One region of the Massilia pseudoviolaceinigra genome, then DNA from elsewhere that is predicted to be linked to it. Evidence: predicted binding sites of a transcription regulator. Region 1 holds the regulator's gene; the other holds the start of a gene.
The links. The regulator FNR, encoded in region 1, switches genes on or off when oxygen is low (the NO sensors DNR and NnrR bind a similar motif). The targets are predictions, from matches to a motif close to TTGATNNNNATCAA.

Region 1 (9,978 bases):
CTCCGGCGCCCCGTTCAGGAATCCCATGGCAAGCACAGCGCACGAGGCGGCCATCCATGGCGGCCTGAGCGAAGCCGAAGCCGCACGCCGCCTGGCCGCGGACGGCCCAACGCGCTGCCGGCCGCCTCCCGCCCCGGCCTTCTCAAGCTGGCATGGGATAGCGCGCGCGAACCCATGTTCCTGCTGCTGCTCGGCGCCGCCGCGCTGTACCTGGTGCTGGGCGAGCTGCACGAAGGCCTGTTCCTGCTGGCCACGGCTGCCCTGACCGTGGGCCTGTCCCTGTATCAGCAAGACAAGACCGAACGGGCGCTGGACGCCCTGCGCGAGCTGGGCAGCCCGCGCGCGCTGGTCGTGCGCGACGGTCACAGTCGCCACCTGGACAGCCGGGCACTCGTGCGCGGCGATCTGATCATCGTGGCCGAAGGCGACCGCGTGCCGGCCGATGCGCGCCTGCTGGGCGGCCACGCATTGCGGGTCGACGAGTCGCTGCTGACCGGCGAACCGCTGGCGCTGGACAAGGCCGCCGGCGCCGACGGCGAAGCCGGCGCCTGCCTGTTTTCCGGCACGCTGGTCGTTGCGGGCCACGCCACGGCGATCGTCACGGCCACCGGCGCGCACAGCCACATCGGGGCCATCGGCGCTTCCCTGCGCCAGCTCGCGCCCGAAGCGCCGCCGCTGCAGCGCCAGACACGCCGCCTGACCGTACTGTTTGCGGTGCTGGGACTGGCCCTGAGCGTGACGCTGGTGCTGTTGCATGGCTTGCGCGGCGGCCAGTGGCTGCAGGGCGTCCTGGCCGGAATCGTGCTGGCCATGGCGATGGTACCGGAAGAATTTGCCGTCGTGCTGGTGGTGTTCCCGGCCCTGGGCGCGTGGCGCCTGGCGCGCGAGCGCGTGCTGGAACAGGCATTGGTGCGGCTGGCCCGGGGCGAATTGGCCGCGTCAAACCAGCTGCACCCGGACTGGCGCCTGGTGCGCGAAGAGGCGCCGCGCCCGGCCCTGCGCGCCATGCTGCAGGCCTGGCGCGCCCCGGGCTCCGAGACCTGCACGGTGGCGGCCAAGGGCGCGCCCGAAGCCATCGCCGCCATGTGCCGCCTCGACGCCCGTGGCAAGGCGGCCTTGATGGCCACGGCCGACGACATGGCGCGCGACGGCCTGCGCGTGCTGGCCGTGGCGCGCGCCGGCTGGGATGGCGCGCAGTGGCCGCCGCATCCGGCGCGCCTGGGCTTTACCTTGCTCGGACTGGTCGCCCTGGCCGATCCGCTGCGCGCCGGCATTCCGGACGCTGTGCAGGCCCTGCGCGCGGCCGGCATCCGCGTGGTGATGATCACGGGCGACTATCCATCGACCGCGCAAGCCATCGCGCGCCATGCCGGCCTGGCCGAGGGCGCGCTGCTGACCGGTGACGCGCTGGCGGCGAGGAAGGCGCGCGAACTGCGCGCCCTCATAGGCGACGTGACGGTGTGTGCGCGCATCGCGCCGGAGCAAAAGCTGCGCATCGTGCAGGCGCTCAAGGCCGGCGGGGCCATCGTCGGCATGACCGGCGACCGCGTCAACGACGCACCCGCGCTGCGCGCCGGGCGCCAGATTTTCGCCGGCATGCAGCGCGCGGTGGGTTACCTGGTGTCGGTCCACGCCTGCATTGCCGGCATGGCGCTGCTGCCGGTGCTGTTCGGCTGGCCGGTGGTGCTGCTGCCGATGCATATCGTGTTCCTCGAACTGATGATCGATCCGGCCTGCACGCTCGCCTTCGAAAACGATGCGCCCGATCCGGACAGCATGCGCAAGCCGCCGCGCCGGCCCGACGCGCCCCTCATCGGCGCCGCCGGCCTGCTGCGCGCGGGCCTGCACGGCGCCCTGGCGCTGGCTCACGTCATCGCCGCGTGGCTGTGGGCGTCGGCGGCGCTGGCGCCGGATGCGGCGCGCGCTTTTGCCTTCAGCGCGCTGGTCGGCGCCAACCTGGCACTGATGTTCGCACACGGTGCGCAGCGCCGGCCGAACCGGGTGCGGTGGATGATCGCCGCAGGCGCGCTCGCCGCCCTGCTCGTCGTCACCTGCGTGCCCGCGCTGGCGGCCGTGTTTCATTTCACGCCATTAAGTGCCGCGCAACTGGTAACGGCCGCCGCCATCGGGCTATCCCTTGTCCTTTGGCCAGCACTGTTGAGACTTGCACAACGCCTGCGCAGATAATGCAACGCCGCCGTGGACATTCTGCCATCTGTACTGGGGAAAATGCCGCAACTGCACCGCTATTGCCCTGTGCGCCAAGGTTCCACTGGAGTATCATACGGATCAAGCCACAAAACGTCAGTCCCCTATGCCCCAGCCACTTCCATTCGTTCCCGCAGCCATGCTGAACGTCGCCGCGCTCAAGGCCAGCTGCGCGGGATGCAGCATGCACCAGCTTTGCCTGCCGATGGGACTCGATGAAGACGACATTACCCGTCTCGACAGCATTATCGGCAAGCGCCGCCGCCTGTTGCGCGATGAGCGCCTGTACCAGATGGACGAACCGTTCCGCAATCTGTACGCGATCCGCTACGGCCACTTCAAGACCTACCAGGTCAATGCCGGCGGCGAGCAGCAGATCACGGGTTTCCAGATGGCTGGCGAACTGCTGGGCATGGATGCCATCAGCGCCGACCGCCACCATTGCGACGCGGTCGCGCTCGAGGACAGCGAAGTGTGCGAGATCCCGTTCGAGCGCCTGGAAGAACTGTTCGGCGAGGTGCCCACCCTGCTGCGCCATTTCCACCGCATCATGAGCCAGGAAATCACGCGCGAGCAAAATGTCATGCTATTGCTGGGAAATATGCGAGCCGAGCAGCGCTTTGCGGTGTTCCTGGTCAACCTGTCCGCACGCTACGCGGCGCGCGGCTACTCGGCCACCAGTTTCCAGCTGCGCATGTCGCGCGAGGATATCGGCAACTACCTCGGCCTGACCATCGAAAGCATCAGCCGCCTGCTGTCGCGCTTCAAGAAACAGGGCTGGATCGGTGTCGACAAGCGCGAAATGACCCTGCTCGATCCGGCCATGCTCAAGGCGCTCGCCGCCGGCACCGAGCAGTGCAGCCCAATGGCATAAACCAAGGCGCTGCGGGCAACTTCATTTCCACCTGCTTATAACGGTGTACTTACGGCAATTACCAAGGCTTAATCGCCGGCTTTGCCACGTCCCTCGCGTCGGCGCGATGGAGCGGCAGGCGGCGCCGCCATGGTGCGTAGCCGTCGCCACGGATGCATCCATCTCATTATCAATTTCCGCAAGTAGAGCCCATGTCCATTTACGTCCCATTCACTTCTCAGGTGCACCACAGCCACCGTTTGGCGCCGGAGGATCTCATCAAGGCGGATCGGCAGGTACTCGCCGCTTTCAGCGACGTCCCCGGGACCGGCACTTCGGCGGGAACCGCGCCCGCGTGGGACAGGACGCTCCTGACCAGCGGCGGCACCTATGCCCTCGACGTGGTGGCCGGCCAACTGGTCGACTTTGAAATCAGCGCGGCATTGGGGCCGTGGCTGTTCCTGTACGACGCCGACGGCTTTCCGATCAACGAGAAGGAAGGCACCCACACCACTGGCCTCAATACCGCGCGCATGGGCTTTCTGGCCGAGCAAACGGGACGGATCTACATCAAGGCTGCTGGCTATCCGTCGACCTTGCTTGGCCGCGTGGACCTGACCGTGCGCATCGACGACCAGGCCCACGGCACGGCCGGCAACGATGTCCATGTCCAACGTGCCTCGGGCGGCGGCGCCGACGGCTACCTGGGTGGCGATGGCAACGACAGCATCACCTCCAGCTTGCCCAACATCGACAACAAGCTGTGCGGCGGCGCCGGCAACGATGTGATGTCGGTCGGCTTCGTGGCGGGCGAGCGTGCCATCGTCGACGGCGGCAGTGGCATCGATACCCTGGTACTGCCGGTGTCGAGCGGCGGTGTACGCATCAACGCCGTCGCCGCCGGCTTCCACAGCACGGAACAGTGGCATTACAACTGGAATACGCTGTCGTCCCATCCGCAAATCAAATTCAGCGGCATCGAGTTCATCCGGTTTACCGACATTACCGTCAGCCTCGCCGACCTGCCCGGCTATTCGCAGTACATGAGGGATTCCGCCGACGGCAACGATATCCGTGGCGACAATGCCCCGAATTACATCAAGGTCGACCTGGGCGATGACCAGTTGGCGGGCTACGGCGGTACCGATTCGCTGGTGGCGGGACACGGCAATGACTCCCTGTACGGTGGCGGCGGCGACGACATCCTCGCTGGCGAAGCTGGCAACGACACCGCACTGTTCCACGGCAAAGTTTCCGGCTTCCGCATCATCTCGAACCATGGCCATTACATGATCGTCGACACCACGGGCGCCGAGGGCAGCGATATCCTGTTCGACGTGGAGCGCGCCACCTTCGCCAACCACAGCACCGCGTTGGAGTACGCTGGCCTGACCCAGTCGCTGTACTACAGCTATTTCGGCCGCGCGGCCGACGTGGCGGGCCTGGCCAGCTTCCAGCAACGCCTGGTCGAGCTGAAAGCGCCGCAGACGATCGAAGGGTTGAATGCGGCCTACGTCGGCAGTGCGCCATTGCGCACGCTGATCGATTCGTTCGGCTCAAGCGCCGAATCGACAGCGCTGTACGGCGGCGACAACGCGGCCTTCGTCAAAGCCATTTTCCAGAACGTGTTTGACCGCGCGCCGTTGCAGGCCGGGCTCGATTACTGGACCCAGGCCATTGATTCCGGCGCCCTCACGCGCGCCAATGCATCGCTCGCAATCACCGCCGGCGCGATGGCCAACAAAACGCCGGCCGGTTTGCAGGATGCGGCGCTGGTCACCGCGAAGGTCGACGTGGCGACCAACTTTACGTTTGCGCTGGACGCTGCAGACAAGGCTGGCGCGTATGCCGGCACCAGTGCGGTGAACGCCGTGCGCGAGCTGCTCAAGGGCGTTACCGCCGACACCAACGTCATCTCTTACCAGGAGAGCGTGACCGCCGTCGTCGGCGCTCTGCAAGCAGGGCCGGTCAAGAGCATGATGGAGGTGCCGGCCGACGGCGCCTATGCGGCGCTGGTGGGCCTGCACGACGCCGCGGCGCCAGCCTGGTTCTGACCGCACGGCCGATGGCGCGCGCCTAGAACGGCGGATGAGGATCGTCCGGCACGACGACCAGGTAGTAGGTCAGCACGCTGGCCAGCGCGCAAAAGGTCCAGAAGAAGAAAAAGCCGATGGTGTACGCCGCCATCGGCGAGAGCGTGATGTCGCCCACATGCAGCGCCTCGCGCGGATCGAACAGCGCAAAAAAGCAGCCTTCGGCCAGCATCGCCGCCAGGAAGGCGGGCCACAACACTTTCATCGCAAGTCGCATCTGCCCTCCCCCGGTCAGTGAGCAAGGTCCGCAGCGTCGGCCTTGATCGCCAGCGCCTGCTCGCGCGGCCAGTGCCAGGCCGCGGCCAGGCGCCAGTCACGCTTGCCGCCCTCGACCACCACCTGCCAGCGCGCCCGTTCCAGCAGCGGCAGCGCCACCGAAAAACGCCCCGCCGCATCCGGAATCACGTCCAGCTTGCGGTCTTTCTGCGGCAAGGTGGCATGCGCCAGGTGGATGCTGAACGGCGCGCTCAAGGCCAGTGCGCCGCTGCTCAGGGTACCGGCCAGCTTTTCCGTGGCCGGATCATAGCGCGCGTCGAACGCCAGGCGCATGGCGCTGGCCACGCGGTCGCGCCGCAAGTCCTGGTTGATCGCCTTGCCCTTCTTGTAGTAGTCGTCGACCACCATCGCATCCTGGCCGCGGTAGGCGACGAAACCGAGGTTCACGCCGGCCACCACCACGATGGCGGGACCGAGCATCAGGAGCCATGGCCAGCGGTGCTTGTACCACGGGCCGATGGAGGGAGTCAGAGGTGAGGCGGTTTGCATGCGGGTCTCCTTGTTTGCTTTATTTTGGCGCGATGAACACGGCTTTTTCGCGCACGCTGAGCGACGGGTCGTCCACCGCCGTCAGTTCGAACTCGATGTGGTTCGAGCCGCGCGCCGCCGCGCTGCGCTCGACCTGCACCCGCACCGGTACCGCGCGCGTGCTGGCGCCATCGAGCACGGCCTGGTCGGTCGTGGCCAGGCGCACCGAATCGATGCCCGACACCTTGATGCGGAAGGTATGCCCGGTTTCGGCGGTATTCATGATCTGCAGGCGGTACACGTTTTCGATCATGCCGTCGCCCACTTCGCGCCCCATCGAGCCGCGGTCGCGGATCACGTCGAGCTTGAGCGGCGTGCGCAGCGCCAGCGCGGTGCCGAAACCGGCCACGATCAGCGCCAGCAGCGCGGTGTAGATCAGCACCCGGGTACGCACAATGCGCTGGCCGATGCGCCTGGCCGACCACTTGTTGTCCATGGCGTTGTCGGTCGAGTAGCGAATCAGCCCGCGCGGCAGGTCGATCTTGTCCATCACGCCGTTGCAGGCGTCCACGCAGGCGGCGCAGCCGATGCATTCGTACTGCAAGCCCTTGCGGATGTCGATCCCGGTCGGGCACACCTGCACGCACATATTGCAGTCGATGCAGTCGCCCTTCTTCTTGGCTTCTTCCGCCGTGGCCCTGGGATTGAGCGCGCCGCGCGGCTCGCCCCGTTCCTGGTCGTAGGTGACGATCAGGGTGTCCTTGTCGAACATGGCGCTCTGGAAGCGCGCGTACGGGCACATATATTTGCACACCTGCTCGCGCAGCCAGCCGGCATTGCCGTAGGTGGCGAACGCGTAGAAGCCGATCCAGAACCATTCCCACGGTCCCAGCGCAAAGGCGCCGATATTCGACAGCAGCGAGCGCACCGGGGCGAAATAAGCCACGAAACTGAAGCCGGTAAACAGCGCCACCACGCCCCATGCCAGGTGCTTGGCGGTTTTGCGTGCCAGCTTGTCGGCGCTCCAGGGCTGGCGGTCGAGGCGGATGCGGGCGCTGCGCGCGCCTTCGATTTTGCGCTCGATCCACATGAAGATTTCGGTGTAGACCGTCTGCGGACAGGCAAAGCCGCACCACACCCGCCCCGCGATAGCGGTGACGAGAAACAGCAGGTAGGCGGCGATGATCAGCAGCGCCGCCAGGTAGATGAAGTCCTGCGGCCACAACACCATGCCGAAGATGTAGAACTTGCGCGCGCCGAGGTCGAACAGGATGGCCTGGCGGCCATTCCAGTTCAGCCACGGCAAGCCATAGAACACCAGCTGGGTGATCCACACGCACGCCCAGCGCGAGCTGGCATAGCGTCCCTTTGCTTCGCGCGGATAGATTTCCTCGCGCGCGGCGTACATCCGGATCACAACCGGCCTGGTGGTGGCCTGCGTCATTTTTGCGCCACCCCGGGCGCCGCCGCCAGGCTGGCCGGCGCCGCATCGTTGGACAGGCTCCATACATAGGCGGCCAGCACGTGGACCTTGGATTCGCCCAGGAACTCGTGGAACGACGGCATGGTGTTGGTACGGCCCTTGCGGATCGTTTCCATGATCGTCTCGGCGCTGCCGCCGTACAGCCAGACCTTGTCGGACAGGTTGGGCGCGCCCAGTGCCTGGTTGCCGACGCCGCCGGCGCCGTGGCAGGCGATGCAGGCGCCGAACTTCGTCTTGCCGAAGGAGACCTTGATCGGATCGGCGGTCAGCCCGGACAGGCTCTTGACGTAGTGCGCCACGTTTTCGATATCGGCTTCGGAGCCGACCGCCGCGCCCATCGGCGGCATCATGCCGTTACGGCCCTTCATGATGGTGGCCTTGATCACCGACGGCTCGCCGCCGTACAGCCAGTCCTTGTCGGTCAGGTCGGGATAGCCCTTGTTGCCACGCGCATCGGAGCCGTGGCACTGCGCGCAGTAGGTCAGGAACATGCGCTCGCCGATCGCGTGCGCCTGCGGGTCGGCCGCCACCGCCTTGATGTCCTGGCTGGCGTATTTGGCGAACAGGGGACCGTAGTCGGCATCGGCCTTGGCCAGTTCTTCCTGGTAGGCGCCGCTCGACTTCCAGCCCAATTTGCCGGCGTAGCTGCCCAGCCCCGGGTACAGCACCAGGTACACCAGCGCGAACACGATGGTGATGTAGAACAGCCACATCCACCAGCGCGGCAGCGGCGTATTGAGTTCGGTCAGGTCTTCGTCCCACACGTGGCCGGTGGTGCCGTCGCTGCCCGGTTCGACCTTGTGGGTCGACTGGGACCACAGCAGCACGCCGCAGCCGAGGATCGCCAGCACCGTGATGACGATGATGTACAGGTCCCAGAAACCGCTGGTGAAATCAGCCATGACCGCTCTCCCCCGCGTTGTCGCCGGCATCGTCCGCAAACGGCAGCGCCGCCTGCGTCTCGAAGTCCTTGCCGCCCTTGAGGACGAAGGTCCACAGCAAAATGCCGAGGAAGGTGGTGAAGCTGATGACGGTCATGATGCTGCTCGCGCTGTCAAAAATATGTTCGATTGCCATGTCAGTTCCTCGTCTTGATCTGGATGCCGAGGCCCTGCAGATAGGCGATCAGGGCATCCTGTTCGGTCTTGTCGGCCAGCGTGGCCGGGGCCTGGGCGATGTCTTCTTCCGAGTACGGCGTCGACAGGCGCTGCAGGGCGCGCATTTTCGGAATCACTTCGTTCGGCACCAGTCTGGTCTTGGCCAGCCACGGATAACCGGGCATGTTCGATTCCGGCACCACGTCGCGCGGGTTGTCCAGGTGGGTGCGATGCCATTCGTCGCTGTAGCGGCCACCGACGCGCGCCAGGTCGGGACCGGTGCGCTTGGAACCCCACTGGAACGGGCGGTCGTAGACGAATTCGCCGGCCACCGAATAGTGGCCATAGCGCTCGGTCTCGGCGCGGAACGGACGGATCATCTGCGAGTGGCAGTTGTAGCAGCCTTCGCGCACATAGATGTCGCGCCCCACCAGGCGCAGCGCCGAATACGGTTTCAGGCCGGCCACCGGCTCGGTGGTCGATTTCTGGAAGAACAGGGGCACGATTTCCACCAGGCCGCCGAAGGAAACGACCAGTAATACCAGTCCGATCAGCAGCCAGGGATTTTTCTCGATCAATTCATGTGAAAATTTCATTGCAAGCTCCGGATTCAGGCATGTGCAGGTAAAAGGGTGGGAATGCGCGCGTCGTCGCTGACGGTATTGCGCATCGTCCGGTACGTGTTATAGGCCATCAGCAGCATGCCGGTCAGGTACAGCAGGCCGCCGCCGACGCGGATCACGTAGTACGGATAGGTCGCCTTGACGCCTTCGACGAAGGTGTACGTCAGCGTGCCGTCGCTATTGACCGCGCGCCACATCAGGCCCTGCATCACGCCGGCGATCCACATCGAGGAGATGTACAGCACGATGCCGATGGTCGCGACCCAGAAGTGGGTGTCGATCAGGCGCACGCTCCACATTTCCGTCTTGCCGGCCAGGCGCGGGATCAGGTAGTAGATCGACCCCATGGTGATGAATCCGACCCAGCCCAAAGCGCCGGCGTGCACGTGGGCGACGGTCCAGTCGGTGTAGTGCGACAGCGCGTTGATGGTCTTGATCGACATCATCGGGCCCTCAAAAGTAGCGATACCGTAGAACGACAGCGACACGATCAGGAATTTGAGGATCGGGTCCGAACGCAGCTTGTGCCAGGCGCCCGACAGCGTCATGATCCCGTTGATCATCCCGCCCCACGATGGCGCCAGCAGGATCAGCGAGAACACCATGCCGATCGACTGGGTCCAGTCGGGCAGCGCGGTGTAGTGCAGGTGGTGCGGTCCCGCCCACATGTAGGTGAAGATCAGGGCCCAGAAGTGGACGATCGACAGGCGGTACGAGTACACGGGGCGCTCGGCCTGTTTCGGAATGAAGTAGTAGACCATGCCCAGGTAGCCGGCGGTGAGGATGAAGCCGACCGCATTGTGGCCGTACCACCATTGAATCATCGCGTCCTGCACGCCGGCGTAGGCCGAGTAGGACTTCCAGAACGAGGCCGGCA
Region 2 (9,978 bases), on a different contig from region 1:
AAAGGGTACAGATGACCAAGCTGGCAAGTCGTTTCATCGTCGCCTCCTGAAGTCTGGCTTTCAGTATCGTCGCCGCGCGCACGAAAGTCTAGTGCTCGCCGTGGAAGGAATCGTGCAGTTCGTCGAGCAGGTCGGTGATGTCGTCGTCCGACAGGCCCAGGTAGGCGCTGGCGCGTGCGCCGCCCTTGTCCCATTCGAGCGAGCCGCCGTGGCCCTGGTACTGCTGGATGGCGCTTTCGGCCAGCAGCGACAGCGCCACCAGGGCGCGCACGGCGTCGTCGGTGGCTTCGTCTTCGAGCACGCTGTAGTCCTGGTGGTGCAGGATGGCCCAGACTACCTCGCTCGACAGGCCCCAGTTGCGCGCCAGCAGGCAGCCGATGGCGGCGTGGTTGGTGCTGTGGCGTTCATCTTCGAGCGCGGTGAAGGGTCGTACGGGGTCGTTGGCGGCGTCGGCGAAGGTGGCGGCGTAGCCGGGAAAGCGCTGCATCAGCAGCGGCACGCCGGTGTCGCAAAACAGGCCGAAGGTATGGGCCACGTCGGCTTCGCCGATGCCCAGGCGGCGCGACAGGTAGACCATGGCCTGGGCGCGCCGGGTCGACAGGTCCCAGAAGCTGGCCAGCGAGGCGTGGTCGGCGCCGATGGTGCGGCGCGCCAGCAGGCCGGTCATCAGGGCGGCCACCTGGTTGATTCCAAGAAACAAAATCGCTTGCTCGATCGACTTGGCCTTGCGCTTGCCGCCGTAGAAGGAGGAATTGGCCAGCTTGAGCAGTGCCCCGGACATGCCCACGTCGCTGGCGATGATGCGCCCGATGGTGGCCGGCGACGGGTCTTCCGACATCAGTTCGCGCTGCAGATCGGCCAGCAGGCTCGGACGCGGCGGAATCCGGATCGACTTGATCAGGGCGTCGACCGGGTCGTCGGAGGAGGTGGCTAGGGCGGCTGGGTTGCTCATATGATATCGAAGATTAATTTCCGTGTGGAATCTCTTGCAATGGATCACTATAAACCAGTCTGCCTGGCTGCGGCTGATCTTGTCGCATTCAAAAAAGAATCTTTCTTCAGTGTTGGGGCACCGTCACACCGGACGGATCTGTTTGGTGCCCGGCCGCACATTGCGCGCCAGTTTGGCAAGGTAATATTGTTTCTTATGAAAATGCAGACAAAGACACAGTTGGCGGGTATCGATTTTCATGCGCCGTCGCAGGAGGTGGCGCGCCAGCTCATCGGCGTGGTGCTGCTGGTCGATGGCGTGGGCGGGCGCATCGTCGAAACCGAGGCTTACGACCGCGACGACCCGGCCTCGCACAGCTTTTCCGGCCCGAGCGAACGCAATCTGGCCATGTTCGGTCCGCCCGGGCATGCCTATGTGTACCGCTCCTACGGAATTCACTGGTGCCTCAACTTCGTCTGCCGTGACCATGGCCATGGCGCCGGGGTACTGATCCGCGCGCTCGAGCCTTTGGCGGGCATCGACGTGATGCGCGAGCGGCGCGCTCTGGACGATGTGCGCCTGTTGTGTTCCGGACCCGGCAAGCTATGCCAGGCGCTGGGCGTGACGCGCGCCCACAACGCGCTGGCGCTGGATGCGCCGCCGTTCGCCCTTAGCGCACCGGGCGATCCGGTCGTGGTGGTGGCCGGGCCGCGGATCGGCATTTCCAAGGCCATGGACGTGCCCTGGCGCTTCGGCCTGGCCGGCTCGCGCTTCGTGAGCAAGCCGTTCCGCTGAGCCGGGCCAACGTCAGAGTGCGCGCCGTCCGGCCGCCTCGCGCGCCGCCGACGACAGTCCGCGCGCACCCACCGCCCGCATCTTGCTCGACGCCGCGCGCCGCTCGGCCGGTTCGCGGTAGTCGGCATCCGGGTCGCCATGCAGGTCGGCCTGCTCGAAGTCCTGCTCCTCGTCTTCCGGATCGGCATCGATCTGGAAGATCGATACCGCCCGCGACAGGTTCACCGTCTGCTCGTGCAGGCTCTCGGCCGCGGCCGCGGCTTGCTCCACCAGCGCCGCGTTCTGCTGGGTCATGGAATCCATCTGGCCGACCGCCATATTGACTTCGGCAATGCCTTCGGCCTGCTCGGAGCTGGCCAGGCTGATGCGCTCGATGATCTCGTTAACCTGCTTGACCGAGGCGACGATATTGCCCATGCTGCTGCCCGCTTCATTGACCGAGGCGCTGCCGCCGTCGATGATGGCGACCGAGGCCGCGATCAGGGTCTTGATTTCCTTGGCTGCCGCCGCCGAGCGCTGCGCCAGGGTGCGCACCTCGGCCGCCACCACGGCAAAGCCGCGGCCCTGCTCGCCGGCGCGCGCCGCTTCCACCGCCGCGTTCAGCGCCAATATATTGGTCTGGAACGAAATACCGTCGATCACGCCGATGATGTCGACGATCTTGCCCGAGCTGGCCTTGATCTGGGCCATGGTCGTCACCGCCCGTTCGACCGCTTGCCCGCCGCTCGCGGCCAGGGTGGCGGCGCTGGACGCCAGATCGTTGGCGCGGCGCGCATTACTGGCGTTTTCCTTCACCGCCAGGGTCAGCGTTTCCATCGCGCTGGCGGTCTGTTCCAGCGAGCCGGCCTGCATTTCGGTGCGGCTCGACAGGTCCAGGTTACCGGTGGCGATTTCCTTCGAGGCTGTGTCGATCGAGTGTACCGAGGTCAGCACCGTGCGCAAGGTCTGGTTCAGGTTGGCGATGGTGTGGTCCAGCGCGCGCGAGGTGTCGGCGATTTCATCGCGGCCGCGGTTCGGCGTGCCCACCGTCAGGCGCCCCTCGGCCAGGTCGCCCACCACCCCGGCAATGGCGCGGATGTCGGCCAGCATGCCGCGCCGCACCAGCATCGTGGCCAGCAGCGACAGGCCGATCGAGAGCAGCACCAGGGCCGCCATCGCCCCCACCAGCGAACGGAATTCTTCGCGCGCCTCGGCGTAGGCGTGCTCGGCCCGGGTCTTTTCCAGGGTCGCCAGCTGGCCCAGGCTGGCGCTGAGGGTAACGAATTCCTTTTCGGCCTTTTGCATCGAGTTGGTGGCGATCGACTGGTCCATCTGCGCCATTTCGATGGTTTCCAGCACACCCTTGCGGTAGGCCGCCAGCGTGACGCCGGACGCCTCGATCAGCTTTTTCTCGGATGGCTCGGCCATCTGCCCCAGCGCCGTCAGCTGGTCGGCGATGGCGCGGTGCTTCTTGCCGATGTCGGCGGTCAGCGCATCGACGCGCGACTGGGCGAAGCTGCCGTTGATCCAGGCCAGCAATTGATAGATATTGGCGTGCGCATGCTTGGCGTCGCCGGCGACGTCGGCCGCGGCTTTCTGGCGCGTGGCGTGCACCTGCACCATTTTTTCCAGGGAAGCATTCTGGCGCACCATGCCGTACCAGGCTCCCGCGGCCACCAGCATCAGCAAAATCAGCACCAGAGCGGGGGCCAGCAGCAGCTTGGGCCCAATACGCAGTTTGTTCAGCATGCCTTACTCCCGATAGTACGTTGCGCGGACGGCAGATGCCGCCCGCTTTCCAAGTGCATCAATTCTTGTAAATGCCCGCTTCCAGCACCACATCGTCGACCCGCTGGATGTAGGTGGTTTTCGGCTCGATCTTGCCGTTGGTGGGGTTCTTGTACTGGTAGTCGACCCAGCCCTTGCCCTTCGACTGGCCCAGGTTGATGATTTCACGGCGATATTTCTTGCCGCTCGCATCGGGCACGTCGGTCAGGTCCTTGCCCACGATCGATGGGTTGATCGGGTGGGCCAGCACGATGCCGGTCTGCAGGTCGCGCATGTCGATGTACAGCTCGCCCTGGACGAAATCCTTGTCCTTGGCGTTGATGCGTTTGACCATTTCTTCCTTGCCCTTGGATTTGATCAGCGCAACGCCGCGCTCGACCATGGCAATCGCGTCTTTTTCGGTGGGTTCGGCGGCGCAGGCGGCGCCGGCGGCAAAGGTGAAGCACAGGGCGGTGGCGGTCAGCAGCAATTTCATGGCAGATCCTTTCAGGAATGGAGGGCTGTTGCTTAGGTGCATTGCGTAATCTACGCCCCCGCTCCCGGCGCCGATTGCGCAATGTCAAGGCCGAGGCGAAGGATGCGCGCACGCCACACTCCAGGCCGTTTGTGCGGGCACAAGAACAACGTTGCTTCGTCATATTGATGTAGGGCAATTTGATTCTTGAAGGCAAGCATATGATGATTTTCTGCCTTCCCACCCTGTTCAGGAGCCCGTCGTGACCGATCTTTCGTCCCCCAAATTCAAGCCCTACACCCGCCAGTCGATCGCCAATGCGCGTCAGTGGCAATTCATGTCGCCCGAGCTGCAGGAAGCGGTGGAAGTGGTCTCGCGGGTGCTGCCGTTTCGCACCAATGAATATGTGATGGACCAGTTGATCGACTGGAGCAATATTCCGGACGATCCGATCTACCGCCTGGTGTTTCCGCACCGCGACATGCTGCAGCCCCAGGAATACGCCCGGCTGCGCGAGCTGGTGCTGTACAAGAAGGATGAAACGGCCATCAACCAGCTGGTGCACACGATCCGGATGCGCATGAATCCCCATCCGGCCGGGCAGATGACCCACAACGTGCCGCGCGTGAACGACGCTCCGTTGCGCGGCCTGCAGCACAAGTACAAGGAAACGGTGCTGTTCTTCCCCAGCGCCGGCCAGACCTGCCACGCCTACTGCACTTTCTGCTTCCGCTGGCCGCAATTCGTCGGCATGGACGACATGAAGTTCGATGCGCGCGAGACGACCGAACTGGTTGCCTATCTGGCCACCCATCCGGATGTGACCGACGTGCTCATCACGGGGGGCGACCCGATGATCATGAATACCCGTTCGCTGGCCGGCTTCCTCGAATCGCTGCTGGTACCCGAGCTGGCGCACATCCAGAACATCCGCATCGGCACCAAGGCGGTGGCGTACTGGCCGCAGCGTTTCGTCACCGACCGCGATGCCGACGACCTGATGCGCCTGTTCGAGAAAGTGGTCGCCTCCGGCAAGAACCTGGCCATCATGGGCCACTACAGCCACGCCGTCGAACTGCGCAACGAGATGGCGCAAAAGGCGGTCAAACGGATCGTCTCGACCGGCGCCACCCTGCGCATGCAAGGCCCGCTGATCCGCCACATCAACGAAGACCCCGCCAGCTGGGCCGAGCTGTGGACCACCGGCGTGCGCCTGGGCGCGATTCCCTACTATATGTTTGTCGAACGCGACACCGGCCCCAGCGAGTATTTTTCCCTGCCGCTGGCGCGCGCCCATGACATCTTCCAGTCGGCTTACCAGATGGTGTCGGGCCTGTCGCGCACGGTGCGCGGCCCATCCATGAGCGCCTTCCCCGGCAAGGTCGTGATCGATGGCGTGGTCACCATCAATGGCGAAAAACTGTTCGCCCTGCAATTTTTGCAGGCGCGTAATCCGGACTGGGTGCGCAAGCCCTTCTTCGCCAAGTTCGACGAGAAGGCAACCTGGATGGACCACCTGGTGCCGGCCTTCGGCAAGAGCAAATTCTTCTTTGAAAGCGAGGACGATGGCGCCGTGCATGCGCCGACCGGCAAGGTCATTCCGATCACGACGGCGCAGCGGGCCGGCGCGGGCGGCTGCAGCAAACAGACTGACGCCGCCTGAGGCCGGGGAGAAGCATGATGGGAGGCGCGCAGCAGCACAAGGGATTGTCCGGTCTGGCCATTTTTTTCTCCGTGTTCCTGCCGTTTGCGCTGGGGCATTACCTGTCCTCGCTGCTGCGTACCGTCAACGCCGTGCTGGCGCCCAACCTGGTGCAATCGCTCTCGCTCACCTCCGGGCAGCTGGGGCTGCTCACCAGTGCCTTTTTCTTTTCCTTCGCGCTGGTGCAGCTGCCGGTCGGCATCGCGCTCGACCGCTACGGACCGCGCAAGGTGCAACTGGTGCTGATGCTGCTGGCCGGCAGCGGCGCCCTCATGTTCGCCCATGGCAACAGCTTTGCGGAACTGGTGGTGGCGCGCGCCGTCATCGGTTTCGGGCTGGGCGGCTGCTTCATGTCGGCCGTCAAGTCGATTTCCGGCTGGATCGCACCGGACCGCTTGCCGTCGGTACACGGCTACCTGATCGCGGTGGGCGGGCTGGGCGCGGCCTCGGCCACCCTGCCGGTGCGCCTGGCGCTGCAGTTCACCGACTGGCGCGGCCTGTTCATCCTGCTCGGCGCGCTGGCCGCCTGCGTTGGCTTGCTGATCTGGCTGGTGACCCCGCGCGCCGCCGCCGCCGCGCCCAAGACGCCGGCGCCGACCTTGCAATCGATCCTCGATGTCTACCGCGATCCGGCGTTTCGCAAGACCATTTCGCTCATGCTCATTCCGCATGCCGTGTTCTTCGGTCTGCAGGGCTTGTGGATAGGGCGCTGGCTGTCCGACGTGGCGCATTTTTCCGACGCCGCCGTGGCGTACCTGCTGTACCTGAGCATGGCCGCCGTCATTTTCGGCGCCATCGCGGTCGGCATGCTGACCGAGTGGGCCGGACGGCGCGGCGTCAAGTTGCTCGACGTGGCGGCGGCCGGCATCGGCCTGTTCCTGCTGGTGCAGATCGGCATCGTGCTCAATTTCAAACCGAGCTTCCAGACGCTCTCGGTACTGTTTACCCTGATCGGCACCATTACCGGCATCGAGTATGCGATCGTGGCCCAGAGCATGCCCGCCGCCCTGACCGGGCGCGCCGCTACCTGCCTCAACTTGCTGATCTTCATCGGCGCCTTCCTGGTGCAGGCCGGCTTTGGCCAGGTGCTGGGCTTGTGGCAAGCCAATGTGCTGCACCAGTATCCGGTCAGCGCCTACCAGGCTGCGTTCGGCATTCTGGTGCTGCTGCAGTTGCCGGGGCTGGTGCTGTACGTGCGGCGGCGCGGACGTGCACCGGCCACGGCAGCCGTGCAGGCACAGGCGGAGGGCGCGGTGGCGTAACGGGCGAGCCGGCTTGGATGATTCGTCTAGAATCCCCGGGACCGCTTTCCGTCCAATCCAAGGAGATTTCCCATGCGCGACCATCCGTCCGTTCGCCTGCTCGCAGGCTGCATGCTGCTGGGCCTTGCGGCCTGCGGCGAAAAGTCCATCCTGCCGGCCAGCGATGGCGTCGGCCCGGCGCCAGTCATTCCCGCGCCGAACAAGACCCTCATTCCGACTGTCAATATCGCGCCCGCCAAGGGCTGGCCCGCGGGCGTGGTCCCGCGCGCCGCGCCCGGCTTTGCCGTCAAGGCCCTGGTCAGCGGCCTGGACCACCCGCGCTGGCTGTACGTGCTGCCCAATGGCGACGTGCTGGTGGCCGAAACCAATGCGCCGCCCAAGCCTGAAGATGGCAAGGGCATCAAGGGTTTCGTGATGAAGAAGGTGATGGCCAAGGCTGGCGCCGGCGTGCCCAGCGCCAACCGCATCACCCTGCTGCGCGACGCCGATGGCGACGGCGTGGCCGACATGCGCACCGAATTTTTGAAGGGTCTCAATTCGCCGTTCGGCATGGCGCTGGTGGGCGATGTGCTGTACATCGCCAATGCCGACGCCATCGTGAAGTTCCCCTACCGCAGCGGCGAGACGGCGATCAGTGCCGCGCCCGAAACGGTGGCCGCCCTGCCGGGCGGGCCGATCAATCATCACTGGACCAAGAACATCATCGCCAGCAAGGATGGCAGCAAGCTGTACGCGACCGTCGGCTCCAACAGCAATGTGGCCGAGAACGGCATGGAGAACGAGGTCAACCGCGCCGCGATCCTGGAAGTCGACCTGGCCAGCAAGGCCACGCGCCTGTTCGCCTCTGGTCTGCGCAATCCGAACGGCATGGGCTGGCAGCCGCAGAGCGGCGCCCTGTGGACGGTGGTCAATGAACGCGACGAGCTGGGCAGCGACCTGGTGCCCGATTACCTGACTTCGGTGAAGGATGGCGGGTTTTACGGCTGGCCATACAGCTACTACGGCAAGCACGTCGACGAGCGGGTCAAGCCGCCCAAGCCGGAGCTGGTGGCCAAGGCCATCATGCCCGACTACGCGCTGGGCAGCCACGTGGCGCCGCTGGGCATGGTGTTTTATGAAGCCAGTTTGTTCCCGGCGCAGTACGCGGGTGGCGCGTTCATCGGCCAGCATGGCTCGTGGAACCGCGAACCGCTGAGCGGCTATAACGTGGTGTTCGTGCCTTTCGACAAAGGTATGCCGAAAGGGAAACCGATCGAGATCCTGACCGGCTTTGTGAACGAGGACGGCGACGCCTACGGCCGTCCCGTTGGCGTGGCGGTCGACAAGGCCGGCGCGCTGCTGGTGGCCGATGATGTGGGTAATGTGGTTTGGCGGGTGACGCCGACGGCGCCAGCGCCCGTAAGCGCGCCCGCCGCGGTTCCAGCGGTGACCAACTAGCCGCAAAACCGTCTTTCCCGCGAAGGCGGGAATCCAATTTCGTACCGCAGCCACGGGCGGCTCAATGAGCTTGGATTCCCACCGAGTGTCGCCTTAGCGCTGGAACGACGTGCAGCTTAGCCGCAACCATCCAGCATCAACGCCGGCAAACTGGTCCACGCCACCCCGGCAACGGCCAGCACGGCACTGCCAGCGCTGGCCCAGTCCAGCAGGCGCGTCGCCTCCGACGCATTGGCCAGCACATGGCGCGCGCGCCACGCCAGCCACAAACACACTCCCAGCGCCAGCGCCGACGCCATCCCCACCACCCACCGGCGCGGCGCCTCGCCGTCAATCATGCCGGGCGCGCACAGCGCCGCCACCCACACATAGCAAAAGAAAAAATGCAGCGCCCACACCAGCAGCGGTGCGCAGGCGTGCAGGAGTTTGCTGAAAAGGTGTTCGCGCATATCAGTCCATCAGCCATGGCACGAGGTGGATCGCCGCCGCCGCCGCGATGCCCTGCATGCTGGTGTAGTGCCACATCAGCGCTGTGTTATCCAAAGTCGCCCGGCTGGCGCTGGTGAGGTGGCCGCGCCAGGCGCGCGCGCACAAATACAGCGCCGCCAATACCAGCACGATCACATGCAGCCCCTGGTAAGCGAGCAGGGTCGCCACCGTCGCGCTCCAGGCTTGCGCCGTGGGTTCGAGTCCGGCCAGGCGCTGGCCGTTGAAGTCGCAGGCAAAAGCGGCCAGCATGCACACCAGCGCCGCCAGCACCAGGGGCGTGAGGCGGCGGCGCTGCACCGCGCGGCTGGCCAGCCAGAACAGGGCCGAACTGGCCAGCAGCAGGGCGATGGAAAGTAGCGGCCAAAGCGGCGCGGCCAGCGCGGCCTGCGGCGGCGGGCACACGGTCAGGCGCATCGAGATGTGGATGTAGGCGAACACGAAGGACGCGAAAATGGTCGCATCGACCACCAGCATGATCAGGGTGGCCCACCACGAGTGCGAGGCCGTGCCGCGTGCGCCCACCGGCAGGGTCAGGTCGTCGGCGACCTTGGCGTGCGCCAGCGGCGGCGGGCGGTCCGACTGCCACAGCCACGCCACGATGCCGACAATGGCCGCGATGCCGCAAGCCCAGGCGGTCCAGGTCAGCTTGACCGTCAGCAGCAGGAAGAAGCCCGCGGTGCCGGCGGCGGCAATCAGTGGCCACCAGCTGTCTCCGGGCAGGATCATCAGATAGCGCGGCACGGCGCCCAGCGCGCTGGTGGCAATCGTTTCGCGCCGTCCGCTGACGGTGCCGGGCAGGTAATGCTGGCCCGCCTCGACCTCGCGCGCGAGCGTCGGCTGCTCCCACAGCGGATCGGCCGAGGTAATGCGCGCGATGCTGCGGTTGCCATAGTCTTCCGACGGCAGCCATTCGAGCGTGGCCGCGTTCCACGGGTTGCCGATGTCTTTTGCGGGCAGGCGCAGCGTGCGCGCCAGGTCGAACAGGAACAGCAGCACCCCGAAGGCAAACACGAAGGCGCCCACGGAAGAGAGCAGGTTCAGACCATCCCAGCCCATCTCGCTGCTGTAGGTGTAGACGCGGCGCGGCATGCCGAGCAGGCCGCTGATATGCATCGGGAAGAAGGCCACGTTGAAGCCGCCG

Region 2: the regulator FNR is predicted to act here: its motif matches at 4,133-4,146, upstream of RBA40_RS05260 (KamA family radical SAM protein).

Annotation. Positions count from the first base shown of each region.
Region 1 is NZ_JAVCWL010000035.1:4,485-14,462, forward strand. It holds gene RBA40_RS27015 (cation-translocating P-type ATPase) at 175-2,187, shown strand; gene fnr (fumarate/nitrate reduction transcriptional regulator Fnr) at 2,315-3,082, shown strand; gene RBA40_RS27025 (DUF4214 domain-containing protein) at 3,274-5,115, shown strand; gene RBA40_RS27030 (hypothetical protein) at 5,138-5,359, opposite strand; gene RBA40_RS27035 (FixH family protein) at 5,386-5,919, opposite strand; gene ccoG (cytochrome c oxidase accessory protein CcoG) at 5,939-7,342, opposite strand; gene ccoP (cytochrome-c oxidase, cbb3-type subunit III) at 7,339-8,283, opposite strand; gene RBA40_RS27050 (cbb3-type cytochrome oxidase subunit 3) at 8,276-8,458, opposite strand; gene ccoO (cytochrome-c oxidase, cbb3-type subunit II) at 8,460-9,074, opposite strand; gene ccoN (cytochrome-c oxidase, cbb3-type subunit I) at 9,089-9,978, opposite strand, start outside.
Region 2 is NZ_JAVCWL010000004.1:80,508-90,485, forward strand. It holds gene RBA40_RS05235 (tetratricopeptide repeat protein) at 1-37, opposite strand, end outside; gene RBA40_RS05240 (HDOD domain-containing protein) at 89-952, opposite strand; gene RBA40_RS05245 (DNA-3-methyladenine glycosylase) at 1,154-1,726, shown strand; gene RBA40_RS05250 (methyl-accepting chemotaxis protein) at 1,739-3,454, opposite strand; gene RBA40_RS05255 (cache domain-containing protein) at 3,513-3,968, opposite strand; gene RBA40_RS05260 (KamA family radical SAM protein) at 4,210-5,610, shown strand; gene RBA40_RS05265 (MFS transporter) at 5,625-6,911, shown strand; gene RBA40_RS05270 (PQQ-dependent sugar dehydrogenase) at 6,984-8,348, shown strand; gene RBA40_RS05275 (hypothetical protein) at 8,465-8,797, opposite strand; gene ctaD (cytochrome c oxidase subunit I) at 8,799-9,978, opposite strand, start outside.